3 regions of the Paenibacillus sp. FSL R5-0923 genome follow, and region 3 is predicted to be linked to each of the others. Evidence: predicted binding sites of a transcription regulator. Region 3 holds the regulator's gene; each other region holds the start of a gene.
What was found. Region 3 encodes Rex, which represses fermentation and respiration genes when NADH is low (regulators of the CRP and FNR family bind a similar motif). Its sites were predicted from a motif close to TTGTGAAATATTTCACAA; they were not measured.
Positions count from the first base shown of each region.

Region 1: a site for Rex is predicted at 4,830-4,847, ahead of nirB (nitrite reductase large subunit NirB). Genes of this name have one in related genera too.
Region 2: a site for Rex is predicted at 4,672-4,689, ahead of MKX35_RS25190 (flavocytochrome c). Genes of this name have one in related genera too.

Region 1 is NZ_JBBPAT010000001.1:2,619,239-2,625,761, reverse strand. Features, by position in the region: gene MKX35_RS11615 (Crp/Fnr family transcriptional regulator) at 90-815, shown strand; gene MKX35_RS11610 (formate/nitrite transporter family protein) at 1,092-1,883, opposite strand; gene MKX35_RS11605 (nitrite reductase (NAD(P)H) small subunit) at 1,936-2,256, opposite strand; gene nirB (nitrite reductase large subunit NirB) at 2,289-4,712, opposite strand; gene MKX35_RS11595 (hypothetical protein) at 4,944-5,654, opposite strand; gene MKX35_RS11590 (hypothetical protein) at 5,840-6,286, opposite strand; gene ric (iron-sulfur cluster repair di-iron protein) at 6,509-6,523, opposite strand, start outside.
Region 2 is NZ_JBBPAT010000002.1:12,714-19,236, reverse strand. Features, by position in the region: gene MKX35_RS25205 (DUF4855 domain-containing protein) at 1-1,769, opposite strand, end outside; gene MKX35_RS25200 (response regulator transcription factor) at 2,172-2,954, opposite strand; gene MKX35_RS25195 (cache domain-containing sensor histidine kinase) at 2,929-4,566, opposite strand; gene MKX35_RS25190 (flavocytochrome c) at 4,791-6,523, shown strand, end outside.
Region 3 is NZ_JBBPAT010000001.1:2,895,845-2,902,367, forward strand. Features, by position in the region: gene MKX35_RS12890 (tetratricopeptide repeat protein) at 1-605, shown strand, start outside; gene dinG (ATP-dependent DNA helicase DinG) at 742-3,603, shown strand; gene MKX35_RS12900 (redox-sensing transcriptional repressor Rex) at 3,735-4,388, shown strand; gene MKX35_RS12905 (amidohydrolase) at 4,375-5,676, shown strand; gene MKX35_RS12910 (cell wall elongation regulator TseB-like domain-containing protein) at 5,846-6,364, shown strand.

The DNA.
Region 1 (6,523 bases), 280 kb from region 3:
ATGGTTTTTCTTAACCAAATCGAAGATTTTAGAGGTATAATTAATTTAAAATTTACTGAAAAACTGAGGGAATAAAGGGGATGTCGATTATGCTAAAAGAACATTACAATGTCATCGAAGCCCACGGAAATACAAACTGTTTCTCCGAACAGAATTTCAACAGACTTCTTGTTACTATGAAAGAACGCGTTGTTCCAGAGGGTTCACATCTTTTCTGGGAAGGCGACTACTCGGATAAATTGTTTTATATCAAACGTGGACGTGTGAAATTAACTAAATCAACGGATGAAGGTAAAGAACTTATTCTTTATATGTACCAAGCCGGCGATATGGTAGGTCAAGCGGACCCATTCTTCAGCACCAAGCACAGCTTTACTGCAGAAGTGATTGAAGAAAGTGAAGTTGGCGTTATCGAGCAAAAGGATTTAGAAATTCTCATTTGCCAACATTGTGATTTTGCCATCGACTTTATGAAATGGATGGGCATTCATCACCGTCTAACTCAAACGAAATTCCGTGATCTGATGATGTATGGCAAACCAGGCGCACTTTGCTCCACTCTCATTCGACTTGGTAATACTTATGGTGAGAAGAGCAGCGATGGTGAGAACATCCTCATCAACAAAAAAATTACGCATACAGATCTGTCCAACATGATCGGTGCCACTCGTGAGAGTGTAAACCGGATGCTGAGTGACTTGCGTAAAAAAGACGCGGTTGAGTACGAGAACGGTATGATTGTCATCAAGGATCTTGGCATGCTGCAGGAAATTTGCCACTGCGAAATGTGTCCAAACGAGATCTGCCGAATTTAATTCCATTATAATGTACCCTCTATTCTCCTCAATGAAACATACATGACCCAATTATTCTGCACATTATAAAATAGAGTGGTCAAAGGCGCCTAACATAGGCGTCTTTTTTTATCCCACAAGACAAGCAAAAACGCCTTCGGCGTCCCTAATGGACGGTAAGCGTTTATGCGAGAGCGAGAAATATAAGGATAATTTATAGCGTGAAACTTATACTTTCTTATATTTAGAAAAAGAGCTGAACCCGAAATTGGGTCAGCCCTATAACTATATATACTCTTACCGCTTGGTCTGAGTACCACGCACGGGAGAGATCATCCAGTAGGCCATACCGACGAATACGCCACCGCCAATTATATTTCCTAAGGTAACAGGAATCATATTGTGGATCCATCCGGCAATTGTAACGGTGTCAGGGTGATTCGGGAGCAACACAGCAACACTCAGCAGCGTCATATTAGCCACACTGTGCTCATATCCACTCGCAATAAAGGCAAATAAACACCACCAGATTAGAACCAGCTTGGCAGTTTCACTTTTGGCGCGTGAGGCCATCCATAGCGCTAGACAGACCAGCCAGTTACATAGAATTCCACGGAAAAATAGCTCCGAAAACGGAAGACTCATTTTCTTGGCTGCAGCTGCAAAGATCAGATGCTCTGGGGGAGCCGCACTGAATAATCCAGTTCCTCGGATCAAAAGTGCTAAAATCACTGCCCCTACCACATTTCCTACGAACACAAGTACCCAGTTCTTGACGGTATCCCAGATACTTGTTCTACCAGCTAGTGTACTAACCGTAAAGAACATATTATTTCCGGTAAACAGCTCTGAGCCTGCAAACACAACAAGAGTCAAGGCAATACCGAAGGATGCACCCATAATGAGGGGTTGGAAAGGCGATTTGGCAGCCGCTAGAGGCGCTCCCAGCGAAAAAATAAGGATAATCCCAATGCCTACATATGCTCCTGCCAAAAGGGCTGCTAGAAAATATCTTGGTAAACTTTCATTCATTTGGTCTCGCTTGCTGACTGCCGCCTCGACAATGTTTTCCACACTTTGAGTAAACATAGTACTCCACCCCACCGTTTTCTATTTCATCCTTTACTACAAGCTTCGGTGTCTACAAGCTCACTGTCACAATGTCTCCGACAAGAGAGACTGGATAAGTCATAACGATACCTTGATCCGGTGCCTGAACTTCACCCGTGCGAAGATCTATTTTCCAATCATACAGTGGATCGTAAAGAAAGTGACCCGAAACGATCCCTTCCGCAAGCGGCCCCCCTTTTGGATGAGGGCTCCGATTCTCAAGTGCATAGATCGCTCCGTCAGAGGTACGAAATACAGCCAGCTCCACATTTCCAGCAATCACCACACGGCCAATCTGCAGCAGGAAATCCTGTACTGATCCTATTGGATACGTTTGTGTTGTCTTATTCATTGGTCTCTCCCCTTCTGTGTGCGTTATATCCGCTAGACTCTTGTTTCTTCAAAAAGCGCAGCACGAGTGCTGCTGTCATTGAGCATTTTTTTCCAAGGATCCGTAACCTGAGTCAGAGCAAAGTCAATCCGTGCGGCCAGCTCTTTGCGGTTATCTTCATTATTCAAAATAACCATTTGAATCCGCTCAAGTCCCATACGCTCAACCCACTCGGAAGTTCTCTCCAAATAATTGCCGGTCTCACGGTAATATTGCATCACTGCGGAGCACACTTCGATCAACTCTTCATCGGTCTTAATTTTGCAGAAGGAGTCTGCGATCCGTGGCTTGATCCCACCGTTACCACCGATAAACACTTCCCAACCACCATCATTTCCAACGATGCCAATATCCTTCGTGCAGGATTCCGCACAGTTACGTGGACAGCCGTTGACAGCTATTTTAAACTTGGCAGGAAAATCAAGACGTTCATACTTACGTTCTATGAGCGCGCCCATTCCCAGCGAATCTTGTGTGCCAAAGCGGCAGAACTGGGAGCCCACACAAGTCTTAACCGTACGCAGGGATTTGGCATAACCGTAGCCTGAAGGCATATCCAGCTCTTCCCATACCTTAGGCAAATCTTCTTTCTTCACACCAATTAGATCCAGGCGTTGCCCTCCAGTTACCTTCACAACTTTCACGTCATATTTAAGGGAGACGTCGGCGATTTTCTTCAAATCCTCCGGCGTAGTTACCCCACCATACATGCGTGGTATCACGGTGTAGGTTCCATCTTTTTGAATATTGGCACCCATTCTTTCATTTACAAATCGGGATTCTTTCTCATCTTGATGGGTATCAGGGTTCATCATCCCTAGATAATAGTTAATCGCCGGACGACACTTGGAGCAGCCTTCCTCTTGTTTCCAACCGAGTACATTCATGACCTCTTTTGTTGTTTTAAGACCTTTAGCTGTAATTTCAGCAACAATTTCATCACGGCTAAGCGTTGTGCACCCACAAATACCTTGCTTAGCAGCTTGCTGGAAACTGTCACCTAAGACAAATTGCAGGATTTGTTCTACTACGGGTTTACAACCACCACAAGAGCGAGTAGCGCCAGTGCATGCTTTGATCTCATCCACAGTAGTAAAACCATGTTCAGTAACAGCATCTACGATCGCTTTTTTAGTTACACCATTACAGCCGCAGACAATTTCTTCGTCCGCCATAGCTTCTACGGATGTGCTCTTCTTAGCTCCGCCACCGCAGCAGCCCGTTCCCATAACCTCCGTATAAATCTCATCGGTCATTACTGCGCCTTGTTTTACTAGCTTTTGCAGATTCGCGGACTCCGTTACATCACCGAACAAAACCGCACCGACAATCACATTATTTTTGAGCAAAATTTTCTTATAAGTTTTCTTCCATTCATCTTTGCTTGAGATCACAGTGTGTTCAGGACAATCCAAAAACTCACCTGCAGAAAATACATCCACCCCAGATATTTTAAGCTTCGTGGAAACAATCGAACCTTCATAAGGCTTGGTATCGCTACCACATAAATGTTTAGCTAGAACCATGCCTTGTTCAAATAGTGGAGCCACCAGTCCGTAACACATACCGCGATGCTCAGCACATTCGCCGATGGAATATATATTCTGCATGGAAGTTTGCAAATAATCATCCACCACGATCCCACGATTTACGGAGATTCCGCTATCTTTTGCCAATGTCACGTTCGGTTTGATTCCAACAGCCATTACCACAAAATCTGCAGCAAGCGTACTGCCATCACTAAAACGCAATCCACTTACTCTCTGTTCCCCGCTCAATTCTACCGTTTGTTTGCCCATAGCAAATTTCACGCCTTGACGCTCCAGCTCAGCTTGCAGCATCGAGGAGGCATTCCGATCAAGCTGACGCTCCATCAGATCTTCCATCAAATGAACTACGGTAACATCCATACCAAGGTTCACAAGACCTTTTGCCGCTTCCAACCCAAGCAAACCCCCGCCGATGACAGCCGCTTTGCTGTATTGTTTGGCCGCTGCCAGCATCGCATCACAGTCTGAAATGTCTCGGAATCCTACAACGCCCTCTTTATCACTGCCAGGTACAGGTAAAATAAACGAATTCGAGCCTGTCGCAATAATTACCTTGTCGTAGGGGACTATCATCCCACTATCCGTAACAACTTGCTTAGAGCCTTCATCAATTCGTGTGACCGTTGTTCCCGTGTGTAGAGTTATATTATTGTCTTCATACCAATTCCAGTCGTTTAGGATGATATCATTAAGGGTCTTACTTCCTTCAAGAACATAAGACAACATGATCCGATTGTAATTGGGGTGAGGTTCACTTCCAAAAACCGTGATGTCATAAGCTCCACCCAGCTTCAAAATCTGCTCTATCGTACCTATGCCTGCCATACCGTTGCCGACTAATACTAATTTTTCTCTCTTCTCTGCCATGGTTAGGTGCCTCCTCAAGCTTAAGGTTTCTTGATTAATTTCGCGTCAATTACTCTTCTTCATATTGGAATTATACGGTTCGAATTCAAGTAGACATTGTGATTGCAGTCACATTAATTGTGAATATTTTCACAGTTTACTACTCTGAGAATTTTTAGCTATATTTTGCACATAAAATAAGCCCGATCAACGATTCTGAACAACCGTTGATCGGGCTTATTGTACGATTTTTTAGCGTAAAGTCAATAAAATCTCCAATTCATCTTGAGCCCTGAGTTTCATATCCATTCCATCATCGAGTAGTTGTTTTCCGTTCACCTTCAGCTTCCATTCTTCATTACTAAGAGGAGTATAATCTTCGACGGAAAGCACCTTTTTATTGTCATCGGCCAACTGTACGCTACTACAGCTTTTAAGCAAATCTCTTACAGTTAAATCCTCTTTAAATAACATAATATACGTATGATGCAAGTCTACTTCAACACTTCCACCGTTCAAGGTCAGCCTTACAGTTTGAAGTGGTGCTTGATGGTCCTTCGACTTCGCGGTGAAGACTAGCTGTGAATCATACCCTACAGTATTATTCCAATCCGCATTCCCAATGATTTGACCGCCCATCTGAAGCTCCCAAACCATTCCCGCCTCTAGCGAAAAATCCTTTACCGAAACAATGCTTGAGTTATCCTCAGCAAATGTGGCAACATTACTACCTTTCAGTAGCTCCATGATCGATATTCCATTTCTATAACTCCCACTAAGTAACCTATCTGATGGTTTAGTAAGCAGTTCATTATCTCCAACCCTTATTGATATTGTCGGTCCCTCTGATCGTGCCACACCATTATTAGCATTACTATTGCCGTCATTGTTAGTAGAGCATCCACCTATTATGAATACAATGACTAATCCTAACATCAATTTCCACAAAGATCGCATGGGCATCCTGGCACCGCCTTGTCCCGCCTAATGACCATATAGCGTCTCAGGCTTGTAAAGTTATGTATACTGTCTTTTTAAGGATAACTTAAACAAGCCATGTTCTCAAATAAGTAATAACAAGCTTACTTCTCAGTATCTTTAATTATCTCCCCAATGATATTAAAAATTGGCAAAAACTTTTTAAAAAGCTAACCTCTATTCCCCTCTTTTTGCTCATTCGGCGCTATCTCGCATATTCTAGGGGATTTATCCCCCTCTTTCTGCCCATTTGGCGTCATTTCACATATTCTGGGGGATTTATCCCCCTCTTTCTGCTCATTCGGCGTCATTTCGCATATTCTAGGGGATTTATCCCCTTCTTTTTGCTCATTCAGCGTCATTTCACATATTCTAGGGGATTTATCCCCCTCTTTTTGCTCGTTCGGTGTCATTTCACATATTCTGGGGGATTTATCCCCTTCTTTTTGCTCATTCGGTGTCATTTCGCATATTCTGGGGGATTTATCCCCCTCTTTTTGCTCATTTGGCGTCATTTCATATATTCTGGGGGATTTATCCCCCTCTTTTTGCTCGTTCGGCGTCATTTCGCATATTCTGGGGGATTTATCCCCTTCTTTTTGCTCATATGGCGTCATTTCACATTTTCTGGGGGATTTATTCCCCTCTTTCTGCTCACTCGGCGCTATCTCGTAGTCCGCTTTTAAGCAATCCTTCCGCCATCCATCAATCGATCTTACCCATATTTTTCACGATCATTTCTTCTACCTTTTTCAACGGAGTTATCCACATTTCTTTACATTCTATAATTTCCTATAAAAAAAAGCCCCCTAAGGGACTCTTTAGAACTCTATTCGTCTTCACTGATACCTAGG
Region 2 (6,523 bases), on a different contig from region 3:
ACAAATTGATACAGCCAGTCGTAAAGAACGCGTGTCGCTGGATCATTACTTACCGCGGTGTTATAGACTGCATTGTTGCCTTGGTAATACGATTTGAAGCCATCCTTCATGAGTCCTGTCTTCGCACCGCTGTTCAAGTAATCGATATACCGCTCGCGGAACACGCCGTCCGTCAGCATCCGATCATCGAACTCGAGTTCATTGGACATGCCATACTGCTTCGCCAGATTCGCAGAATCCTCCAAGCGCTCGATATCCGTCGGCTCGAAGAAGTAGTTCGGTTGGATCGTCACCGCATCGAAGCCGACATCCTTCCACATGAACGCTTTATAAGCGAAGAAGTGCGGAATCCAGAAGAACTTCAGGTCCTTGCCGCTAATTTGCATGTCATGCAGGGTGCTGCTCACCGAACGGATCAGATCCGGTCCGGATTGGCTTGTGCTGATTTGCTCTTCGAACCAGTACATACCTACAAGCTCGAGGTTAGCATAACCTTTTGCTTCCCATCTCGATTTGACTTGCTGCAGCCACCATTGAACTGCTTTTTCACGGTTCGCAAGGGCTTTCTCTTTGCCAACGGAATCATTAAAGTTCAGCGATTCTCCACCTTGTTCAATAGCTCCGAAATTAGTGATCGATTCACCTGGATCCGGAATCATGAGGACAACCTTTTCCTTCACGCCAGACTCGTTCAGCGCATCGGATACTTCCTTAGCCGCTGCGTTTAACGCATCCATATCACCGCCTACCGCAAAGGTCTTATCCAGATACCATTGCCAATCTTCCAGATAAGCCCGCCCGCCGAAATCACGACCTGGATTTGGAGAGTTAATGCCAAGATACAGGACGCCGTCGAAGAGTCGATCCTTAATCTTGCCGTCCTTATCGACATAACTAATGTTCGGAATGATCCGTTCTTTCGTCCAGATGCCTAAGTCATTCGCATATTGCCCGTTATACAAAAGTCCAAGATGCTCTATACCCGCTGTCGCTTCGCCTGCCGCCAAGAATTTCGGCGTATGCGTTGGAACAGTTACGGCTCCGGCAACTTTGCCGTCTTCACCGAGGATTTCAATCTCATCCACGAAGGTCATTGCACGCGTATGCATTGTGAATGTTACTTTCACGTACCGAGCATACGCGATTTTCGCATCTGGGCCGATCGCTTTAATACCGTCCTTGCTGCCATCCCACACATAGGTCTCCGTGTATTTGCCGTCATTCCACAGCTTCTGCGTGGCATTGTCTTTGAGCAGTCCCCAGTTCACCTTGTCATCGGAGACGTACATCGATACCGTGAGTGGCACGAGTACATTGTTCGTTGGCCAATCTTCGAGGAAATTGGCTTTAATACCCGTGAGTGATTTCTTCGCCCCCAAATCAAACACAACTTCGCGTGTCTTACCCAAATGATGTCCAACCCATGCTACGTCGGATCTATTGCTTGCCCCATATATACCATCCGTAAGTTTGTTGCCTTCATCCGGATAGGAAGCTTCCGGCTCTTGCGACCACTCATAAGATAAGCCCGCTGCAAGATTGTGATATACCGCCCCATACACTGACGCAATAACACCCTCCGTACCCGCTCCCGGTAGGTCTGATGGAATCGTCACCTCGACCGGATAGGCTTCGCCCGGCGGGTTCGCTGGTGTCTGTTCCTCTGTCTGTGTAGGCGGCAGCGCCTCTTCCGCTTGCGCGATCGGCATCATGGTTACGATCATGATCGCAACCATGACGAGAGCTACCCATTGTCTACTCCTCTTCATATCGTACGAACTCCCTTCTGATTCTTGAGTCAAGAAACATCAATCTCCTAAATGGTATGCGCTTCCATTTCAGCTTACCTCGATGCTCTTTCCTCCCTTCCGAGATTCCGACACGTCATAGAAGCTTATAACATATGTCAATGTCCTTATAGTAACATTATGAAAAGTGGCCTTTCTTTCAAATAGATAATTAATGACATTGGGTATACACTTGTTGACATGAAGGCCTTCACGTCGCGTCTTTATAGGTATAAAGATAGCGCTTACCTCCTTAGGTCCTACCTATTTTCTATCAATGTCCTCTAAGCAATCCGCCAAATAAAAAACGCAACCCCCTCGAGGCTGCGTCGTGTTTATATATGGTGGCGCCTAATTGCTGCGGCGTTCTACTAACTTGATGCCCTATCCATAACCGAACGGATGCTTTTTGTACTCTAAGGGGCTTGAACCGACTCTATTTTTGAACACACGACTAAAATAGTACTGGCTCTTATACCCTACCTTCACGGCCAGATCCCCGATTTTGATATTCGGCATTACGTCATCCAGAATCTCCTTCGCCTTCGATATCCGAAGCTCGGTGACATAGTCAAGGAATGAAGCACCGATTTCTTGCTTCATACGCTTGCTAAGATAGGTTTGGTTGATATGAAATAGCGCTGCTACTCGAGTAATAGACAGCTCCGGATCCTGATAATGACTGTCAATATACTCGGTCACTTTTTGGATAAGCACTGTTCCATCCCCTGTATACCCGGGAAGCCCCAGCTCCTTATCCACCCTGCTTTCATGTGAATGCAAAGGATATTTTGCCTGAAGATGCTCATCGATCCGATGAAGCAGCTTGTTCAGATCACTCTTCGGCACAGGTTTCAATACATAATCGAATGCTTGTAGTTGCACGGCTTGACGCGCATATTCAAAGTTATCGTAGCCGCTGATGATGACAACCAGAACCGACGGACAGCGTTCGCGCAATATATTTATCAGATCGAGCCCATTCATATTCGGCATGTTGATGTCCACAAGACATACATGTGGTGGGGCTTCCTCCACCATATTCAATGCTTCGTTTGCACTTTTTGCTTCTCCTGCAACTTCAAAAAGATACGAACTCTCCTCAATGTATTGTCGTAAGCCTTTGCGAATGATCGTTTCATCATCGACGATGACAATCTTCCACATCTTCATTCCACTCCCCGTCCAAAGGTATTCGAATGACCATAACGGTAATTCCATCTTCGCTCTTCACTGCAAGGCCATATGGCACCCCGTAAGCTAGTCGAATGCGATGGTTTACACTGTATAGCCCAAAGCCTGTGGCAGAACGATCATATTTATCATCAAGAAGGGCTTGATTCATCTGTTCAAGCTTCTCTTCAGGAATCATAACCCCATTATTTTCAACCTTAATGACCAAATAATCGACCTGTTTATATGCTGTAATCGAAATTTTGCATTTTTGATCCCCAAGTGGCTTAATCCCGTGATAAATCGCATTTTCCACCAACGGCTGCAGCATGAAGCGAACGACTTGGCACTGAGCAAGCTTTTCATCATATCGAAGCTCGTAGTCCAGAATCTCCTCATATCGCACGCCTTGAATATGAAGATAACTCTCGACATGGTACAACTCTTGATCAAGCAGAATGTAGGGACTGCCTGTGCCAAGCCCTAATCGGAAATACGCGCTAAGCGCTTCCACCATCTCCACCACATTGTCTGCTCCATGTTCCATTGCCATCCACTGGATCGTATCCAATGTGTTATATAAAAAGTGCGGCTTGATCTGCTCATGAATCAGTCTGAGTTCCATCTCCTTTCGGTCCTGCTCCACAGCGTATAATTGAACAAGCATGTCATTGAAGCTTCGCCCAAGATCGCCGATCTCATCCGAGCGCGTAACATCTGCTCGTATGGTTTGGTTGCCGTTCTGCACATTTTCCATTACCTGGCGAAGCGACTGAATTGGACGAATAATGGAAGAAGCAAGCAGCATCAGAAAGACAATAAACGCACTACCGATAAGAACGCCTACCAGCAATGCAGTCCGCTGGGTTTTGATCACCGCTAGCGATAGACTTGAATTCGGTACTTCGAGTACTAGCTTCCAGCCTTCCACATTTTGAATTGGAGCCTCAAATACACTCATGTTCTTCTTATCTGCTGCATCCTCCGCTCCATCTCCTTCACCCAGCTCTCTGCAATCGATGATAAGCTGGCCTGACTGGTCATATAGCATTACATCTTGAGCAATCTCCTTCATCTTCTTGACGGAGACGGCTGCGGCAATATAAGCTACCTCATCATTCACCGATGGATTCACGCGATAGAGAATGACGACGATTTCAGCTGCATTCGCTTTTGATACGATCGGATTGCTCACCACATAATTGGAATCTGAATTTAGCAGCAGTTTTTGATAGTAGGGTCGGTTTAGTATCGAAAAAGGCTTGTCCCTTGCTGACCAGGAATTTCCGTGAATATCCACCACGCGTATGGATTCGTACTCTACTTGCTTCTTCGCCTCGAACTTATCAATCTCATGCAGCAATTCATCTCGTGTCCACTGATGGTCCGAAGCTAGAGAAGCAAGCATGTCTATCTCACCGATGCGCTGATTAAACCAATAATCGATCTGGTCGCTGCGTGCATTAACCACTTGCTGCGTTAAGTTCTTATTCAAAGGGACAACCGTATGGTTCATCTCCAAATATATTGTTACAAGCAATGCAATGAACAGCAGCAAGAAGCAGCTTCCTGCGATTAACGTAATTTTTAAGTGAATTGTTTTCATTGTAATCATAGCCCTTCACAATATCCGTTTCTTACATGCCCGAAAAAGACAAAAAAACGCTAATCTGTGCAAATACATAATGCTGTACTAAATCTATAATAGGTATTGTGCATATTTTCACATGAAATAACATTCATGTCTAGGCTAGAGATAAAGGATTTGCCTAGCAAATCTTCCTCTCCCTAATGTATGTAACCAATTCACAACAGAATGAAGGAGATATTATGCGAACTCACACGAAAAAGCTGTTATCTATTCTACTAGTCCTCAGTCTTATGTTCACGCTTGCTGCCTGCGGCGGTAAAGATGCAGCACCCGCTGCAGATGCAAACGGAGTTCAAGTCTTTGAAGGAGTTGGGCAAGGTAAACATGGCGATATTAAAGTACAAGTTTCCTTATTAGATAACAAGATCACTGACATTAAAGTAACAGAGCATAAGGAAAATGAAGTACTTGCAGAACCTGTTTATACGCAGCTCAAGCAAGATGTCATGGCAACTAACAGTGCAAAAGTTGATGCCGTTAGCGGATCTACGGTTACAAGCAAAGGATATCTCGAAGCCATTCAAGATGCAATTACGAAGTCTGGACTTACCCTTGTCGCTGGCGCTGCAGTCAGTGGAAGCAAAGACAAAGAAGAAGCCGAGCAAACCTATGATGTTGTCGTCATCGGTGCCGGGGGTGCTGGCTTTAGTGCGGCTATCGAAGCGAAGAGCGCTGGAGCAAGTGTAGTTCTGCTCGAGAAAATGCCAGCTGTTGGCGGCAACACATTGATCTCCGGTGGTGAGATGAATGCGCCTGACAACTGGGTTGAACGTGCTCTAGGCATCACAGATGACACGACTGAATTATTCTATAATGATACGATGAAAGGCGGAGACAACCTCGGGGATCCAAAGATGGTTCGTATTCTTGCCGACAATGCTCTATCATCTGCCGAATGGCTGCGCGATGAGATCAAGGTAGAGTTCTTACCTGATCATCTGTTCCAATTTGGAGGCCATTCCAGAAAACGTGCGTTGATTCCTGTAGGTCATACAGGTGTTGAATTGATTACTAAGTTAAAAGCCAAAACAGACGCTGATCAAATCACGATCAAAACGAATATGAAAGCCGAAACCTTGCTGAAGGACGAAAGCGGCAAAGTAACAGGTGTAACTGCGACTTCGGGTACTGGCGACAAGATCACATTCCATGCGAACAAAGGCGTCATCATCGCTACCGGTGGTTTTGGATCCAATGTAGAGATGCGTAAAAAGTATAACCCTAAAATGGATGAAAAATATATGTCTACCGATACACCAGGAACTACAGGTGACGGTATCGTTATGGCAGAAACGATTGGCGCCAAACTGACAAATATGGAGAGTATTCAAACGTATCCAATCTGTAATCCTGAGACAGGTGTTATTTCCCTGGTTGCAGACTCCCGCTTCGATGGTGCGATCCTGATTAACCAAGAAGGCAAGCGCTTCGTTGAGGAATTAGAACGTCGTGACGTTATTTCTAAAGCAATTCTTGCCCAAACGGGTGGATATACGTATCAATTATGGAATCAAGGCATTGAGGATATTGGTAAAACGATCGAAGTTCATCAAGACGAATACGATCAACTCGTTAAACAAGGCTTGCTCTTTAAAGCCGATACGATTGAAGAGGCGGCTGATTTCTTTAAAATTGACGTGAACACTTTGAAAGAAACGATTAATAAAGTAAATGATTATGCGAAAACAGGTAAAGACCTTGATTTCAAACATCGCGGTGGATTGAAATCTCTTGAAAAAGGCCCTTACTACATCGAAAAAGCTGTACCCTCCGTTCACCATACAATGGGCGGCTTGGTGATCGACGAGAAGACTCGCGTATTGAATGAAAAAGGCGAAGTCATCCCTGGGCTGTTCGCTGCAGGTGAAGTAACAGGGGTCATTCATGGTGCAAACCGTCTTGGCGGTAATGC
Region 3 (6,523 bases):
TTCAGGAGATCGTTACAGATTACCCTACAGCGGAGGGTGCCCGCCGGAATGAGCTTTTATGCAATTATAATATGCTGCATCGACTTAGTGATAAAGTGATGGATGAATGGCTGGCCTTTGCAGAGAAGCTAAGTCACTTTCGTGAAAGTGTAGATTTTACGACTGTGGTTGAAGAGGAAGTGCCAGAGCAGGAAGCACCCGAGCTGTGCATGGATACTTTTGTTAGAGGTCAAGGGTATTATAAGCTGCTGATGTATGGGAAATGTATTGAACAGTTTAAGGAAGTTATTGTGCAATATCCGGATAGCTTGGCTGCTCGATTATATTTAGCCATCTCTTACCTGCAGGAAGGGGAGGGGGAAGCTGCTTGGAGTCATCTGAACCATATGCTCGGTTTGATACGGGAAACCAAGCTGAAGGCAATGGTTTATAACGCTTTAGGTTGCATCAGGGCCTCTCAAGAACGGTTCAATGAAGCGCAGGAGCTGTTTGGCCTTTCTTTGCAACTTGACCCGGCACTTCCTGAACCAACCGTTAATTTGGAGGTTTGCCGCCGCCGAGGAGGTAAGCTTCATTTCGGAAATCAGCTTGTTTCATTATTGTAAATTATTACGTTTACGGTTTATTATTCCGCATTTTCATTCAAGCGATGCATCCCCTGAACCAGTGGTGTGCATCGCCTTTTTTCGCAACTTCTGTTATGCTGATTAAGAGTCTCAATTGAAAGGGAATAGAATTATAATGAAATTTGCCGTGCTTGATTTTGAAACAACGGGAACCCAATCCGTGGGTGAAATTATCCAGGTTGGCCTTGCAATTATAGAAGAAGACCGGTCCATCTCCCGGGTATATGGTTCCTACGTCAAGCCCGGAACGCCGATACCTCCTTTTATAACTGGTCTAACGGGGATTACCGACGATGATGTAAAGGATGCACCTGAGCTGGATGAGATGATGATGGAGCTTGTCCCACTCTTGGATGATGTTGTGCTTGTAGGGCATAATGTCGCATTCGACTTCCATTTTTTGCAAAATGCTTTAGACCGATGTGGGTATTTACCATTTCAAGGGCGGATTTTAGATACGATTGATTTTCTGAAAATCTGCTTTCCTTCCCTCACATCCTATCAACTAGGATCAGTTAGTGCACATTTTGGAGTGACGCATGATCGTCCGCATCAGGCAGACAGTGATGCACTCGCAACTGCTCTTGTATTGCTGAAATGTCTGGAGGAGCTCTACGATTTGCCTCTGCTGACGATTCAGAGACTCTGTGAGTTGTTTACGGAAGAGGATAGTGATTTGGGTTGGTATTTTGATGGTCTGCTGCGTGAACGGGAAGCGGAGACGCTTCAGCCCGAAGGTGATCTGACTTTCTATCGTCAATTAGCGCTTGCTGTAGGAGACTGGAATGAATTAGCTCCACCTCGAGACGAGCATGCTGAGAATCCACTACACAATTTATCTTTTACAGATTATATGGATGAAGTAACGAAACGACTTAAAGAAACTTTGCCACAGTATGAAAGCCGAGAAGCTCAGGATATTATGATCAATGAGGTGATGACGGCACTTGCCGAAGACAAGCATCTATTGATCGAAGCAGGGACAGGAACCGGTAAATCCCTTGGTTATTTATTGCCTGCCATATACCAAAGCGTACGCACTAATGAAAAAGTCATGGTCAGCACTCATACTATTAATCTGCAGGATCAATTGCGTGAGCGTGATATTCCTTTGTTAACGCAGGTAGTTCCTTTTCCATTTAAAGCTGCAATTTTTAAGGGCAGAGGGCATTATTTGTGTCTTCGTAAGTTCGAACATAAAATTAATAAAAAAGACTTTATAAGTCCGAGGGAAGATGCGCTTACTGCGGCTCAGATGATCGTTTGGCTGACACAAAGTGAATCAGGAGATGACGAAGAGCTCAATCTAAGTGGACGTGGCGGAGATTTTTGGGAGACGGTGGCAAGCGATACCGATTCTTGTCTGGGTCGCTCGTGTCCTTGGTTCCGTAAGTGTTATTATCATCGGGCTAAGCATGAAGCTGGTATTGCAGACGTGGTCATTACGAACCACTCTAAGCTTTTCGCTGATGTTAAGGCTGGGCATCAACTACTTCCCGCTTATGAACATCTTGTAATAGATGAGGCCCATCATCTGGAGGACGTGGCTGGCAAGCATTTAGGCATGCATATGAAGCATTTCACGGTGGCACATACATTATCGCGTCTTTATAAGGATAGTCGAAATGGCCAACTTCCTACACTTCGCCAAATGCTTCAGTCATCAGGCAGTGAGGAAGCTTCTGAATGGAGCGGAGTGATCGATAGAATCTATCCGGACCTGCTTACCGTAAAAGAAACCTGGGATCTGCTTAGTGATAAACTATTCAGCCTCTTGCCGGAACGTAGCGATGCAGCGGCGGGAGAAGCCGGCCAGTTAGTCATGCGGCTACTTCCTACCCGTAAACCGAAAGATTGGGATGAATTGGTTGCTTTAGAGAATACTATGAATCTGACATTAAGCGAAATTATCCGTAAAGGTGATAAAATGCTTAATGAGATGCGAGATCAAGAAGGTCAATCTTCCTCAGATAGTCTAGTTACCGATATTAGCGGCTTATTTAAGGATTTAGCTTCGATACGTGAGCAAGTACGGTTTTTTATGGGATTAAATGATGAGAATGTAGTATATTGGCTGGAGGCGAATGGAAATTATCGCAGTAAATCGCTACAGCTGTATGCCGTTCCTGTTGATGTTAGTACTCAGCTTAAGGAGCTGTTTTTCGACAAGAAGAAAAGTATCGTGCTAACTTCGGCGACACTCTCTGTCGATAAATCTTTCCAGTTTATGATTGATAATCTCGGACTTAATGAAGCTGCGGAAGAGGGGCGTCTGATGACGTCACTCCTGCCTTCTCCCTTTAAGTATCGGGAGCAGGCGCTGTTAGTTATTCCGCGGGATTTCCCTAGTGTGAAGGGGAGTGTAGGCGATGCCCGATTTGTCGATACACTCGTACAGTCACTAGCAGAAGCAGCTATTACAACACGTGGGCGGATGCTTGTCCTGTTTACTTCTTACAAGATGCTACGCCAGGTTTACGATCCTCTGAAAGAGGCTCTAGCCTCACAAGAGATCACGGTGCTAGGTCAAGGCGTGGAGGGGGGCAGCCGTAGCAAGCTGATCCGCCGTTTTCAGGACAGTGCAGCTTCTGTACTATTAGGAACAAGCAGCTTTTGGGAGGGTGTAGATATTCCAGGTGAAGCATTAACATGCTTGGCCATCGTGAGGCTCCCATTTCAACCGCCAAACCACCCTCTAGCGGAAGCGAAGTCTGAGTTATTACAAGCCCAGAAAAAGAATCCGTTCATGAAGTTGTCTGTTCCTCAGGCGGTTATTCGCTTCAAGCAAGGATTTGGGAGGCTGGTACGGACAGCGCAAGATCGGGGTATTGTTATTGTGTATGACACAAGGGTGATCGAATCTCACTATGGGAAGTATTTCCTCTATTCGTTGCCTGGCCCGAAAATGGAGCATATGCTTACGGATCAAATGGTTCCTCGTATAGCGGAGTGGTTGGAAGACGGAGGCGTTTCTTGAAAAGAACGTCATCGATCTTATTAATCACTCTACAAGGAAGGGCGGTATAAGAATACCGCTCTTCCTTGAGACGAGGTGCAGATATTTCGATAGGATTTGAACAGAATATCACTTAAATTAGGAGGTAAATTATGAAATCGGATAAAATATCAGAAGCCGTTGTTCGCAGACTTCCTGTGTACTTGCGTTTCTTGAATGATCTCCAGAAACGTGAAATATTAACCGTTTCCTCACAAGAACTAGGACAAAAACTTGATTTAAATCCTGCTCAAATTCGTAAAGATTTAGCTTATTTTGGAGACTTTGGTAGAAAAGGTATCGGGTATGACGTAACTTATCTTATTGAAAAAATCCGTCATATTCTGAAGCTGGATCAACAATTGAATGTGGCTTTAGTAGGTGCTGGTAACCTTGGACATGCATTATCTAATTACAATGCTTATCTGAAAGATACTATGAAGATTACCGCTATATTTGACTCCTATGCACCTAAGGTGGGGCGGAAAATCAACTCTCTTACCGTTCAACCGATGGAGGAGCTTGGTCAGACGGTTCGTGAGCAAGGTATTCGAATTGGGATAATTACTGTGCCTGATTCAGAAGCGCAGAATGTAGCAGATATTCTCATTGAGTCTGGCATTGAGGCGATTTTGAATTTTGCACCAGTGATTCTAAAAACACCATCGAATATCCGTGTTCATGCTGCCGATTTTACAACGGATTTGCAAAGCCTTGCTTATTATTTGAAAGACGGAAAGGAAGAAACCGGAAATGAAGAGCAGTAAAACGATTATTAAGGGCGGGCGTTTTCTTATTTCGGGAACAGATGAGCCGGTTCTGAGCGGATACATGACTATTGAAGATGATTTGATCACTTACATAGGAAAAGAAGAGCCTTTAATGGAAGATGATGTGCAAGTTGTTGATGGCAGTCGTCTGCTGTTTATGCCAGGTCTGGTAAACACACATGGCCATGCCGCAATGTCATTGCTTCGTGGTTATGGAGATGATTTAGCACTTCAGGTGTGGCTTCAAGAGAAGATGTGGCCGATGGAAGCGAAATTCACTGGAGAAGATGTATACTGGGGAACCTCCTTGTCGGTACTGGAAATGCTAAAAGGTGGTACTACAACCTTCTTGGATATGTATGATCATATGGATCGAGTAGCAGAGGTAGTCGAATTATCAGGCATCCGTTCCGTACTGATGAGAGGCGTAATCGGATTATGCCCAGAGGAAGTACAAAATCACAAGCTTGCGGAAGCGATTTCTTTTGCACGAAATTGGCATGGTAAGGCTGATGGTAGAATTACGACGATGATCTCGCCACACGCCCCATATACTTGCCCACCGGACTTCTTTGTTAAGTTTGTACAAGCGGCACATGATTTGGATTTACCGATGCATACCCATATGTCCGAGACCAAACGCGAAGTGGAGCAGAATGTGGTGGATTACGGACTTCGGCCTGTAGCGCATTTAGAGAAGCTTGGAATGTTCACACGTCCGTCTATTGTTGCACATGGCGTTCATTTGAATGATGAAGAGATCGAGATACTGGCTCGTCATGATGTAGGCGTGTCTCATAACCCAGGAAGTAATCTGAAACTGGCTAGTGGAGTGGCTCGGGTTACGGATCTTCTAAAGGCTGGTGTGAAGGTGTCACTGGGTACAGATGGTGCGGCAAGCAATAATAACCTGGATATGTTTGAAGAGATGCGTCTTGCAGCCCTCATCCATAAAGGTGTAAGTGGTGATCCGACGGCTGTCCCAGCTCCGGAAGCGCTGCGTATAGCTACAGAGTATGGCGCAAAGTCTATCTTTTTAAATGATGTGGGTAGACTCGCTGTTGGCATGAAAGCGGACTTTATCGCGATTGATATAGACCAGCCGCATTTGCTACCACACACAGATCTGTTGTCTCATGCTGTATACTCTGCCAGCGCCAAGGACGTTGAGCATGTATGGGTGAATGGTAAACAGGTTGTAAAACATGGAGAATGTATAACGCTAGATGAGGAAGCAATCCGTCGTAAGGCGCAAGAATCATTTGATGGACTGCTTAAACGATAGTCTAAGATCATAACGAATAACTGAAAGGCTGTGACTTTCTGCGATTGCAAAGTTACAGCCTTTTGTGTTTCTGATAATTAGATCATTGAATTGGATATGAAACTTTGGATAAACACACAGGTGTGTTATATAATCAAAAAAGATATATTACTAGAAAGGGAGCTGTACCTTGAAGAAAAGGAAAAAATGGATCCTCCTGGGGTCAGTTCTGATTCTGCTCCTTCTGTTCGGACTTATCCAGTTCTATGCTTATATTATGAAAGATCAATGGAACGAGCGAGATATCGCTAAGGATGTCGCTAAAACCAGTGCTGGTCTGACAGAGGTAACCAAAGCGCAGAAATCCGTGTGGGATGATAATGCGGTGTACTGGGTCTTAACAGGGAAGAATGAAGCCGGGACCGAGTTGATGGTTTGGGTACGTTTTACTGTAGACGGGAAGTTTGCTGAAGGAACCGACGCAGTATATGCTGAAGAACTAAGTAAAGGGACCTCTGAAGCGAAAATGCGTAGCCTTATAAAAGCCGATCTTCCGGACATCAGCATTGAGCGGTTGTTGCCAGGAGTATATAACGGGGAGTATGCTTGGCAGCTTTTTTATAAACAAAGCGGTCGATATTATTATCAATTTTATCGGTTCTCAGATGGGGCTCGAATGGGTGAAGGTTACAGTTTACCTAGCCGCTAAATTAAACAAAAGCATTATAGGAGAAACAAGCGGACCATTTATGGTTCGCTTGTTTTTTAAATGACATATTATTTGATATACTATAAGTACACGAATTGTGATATACTATAAGAGTAGTTTTTATGTATTGGTATTTAAAGATTCATACGAAAAAAGGTC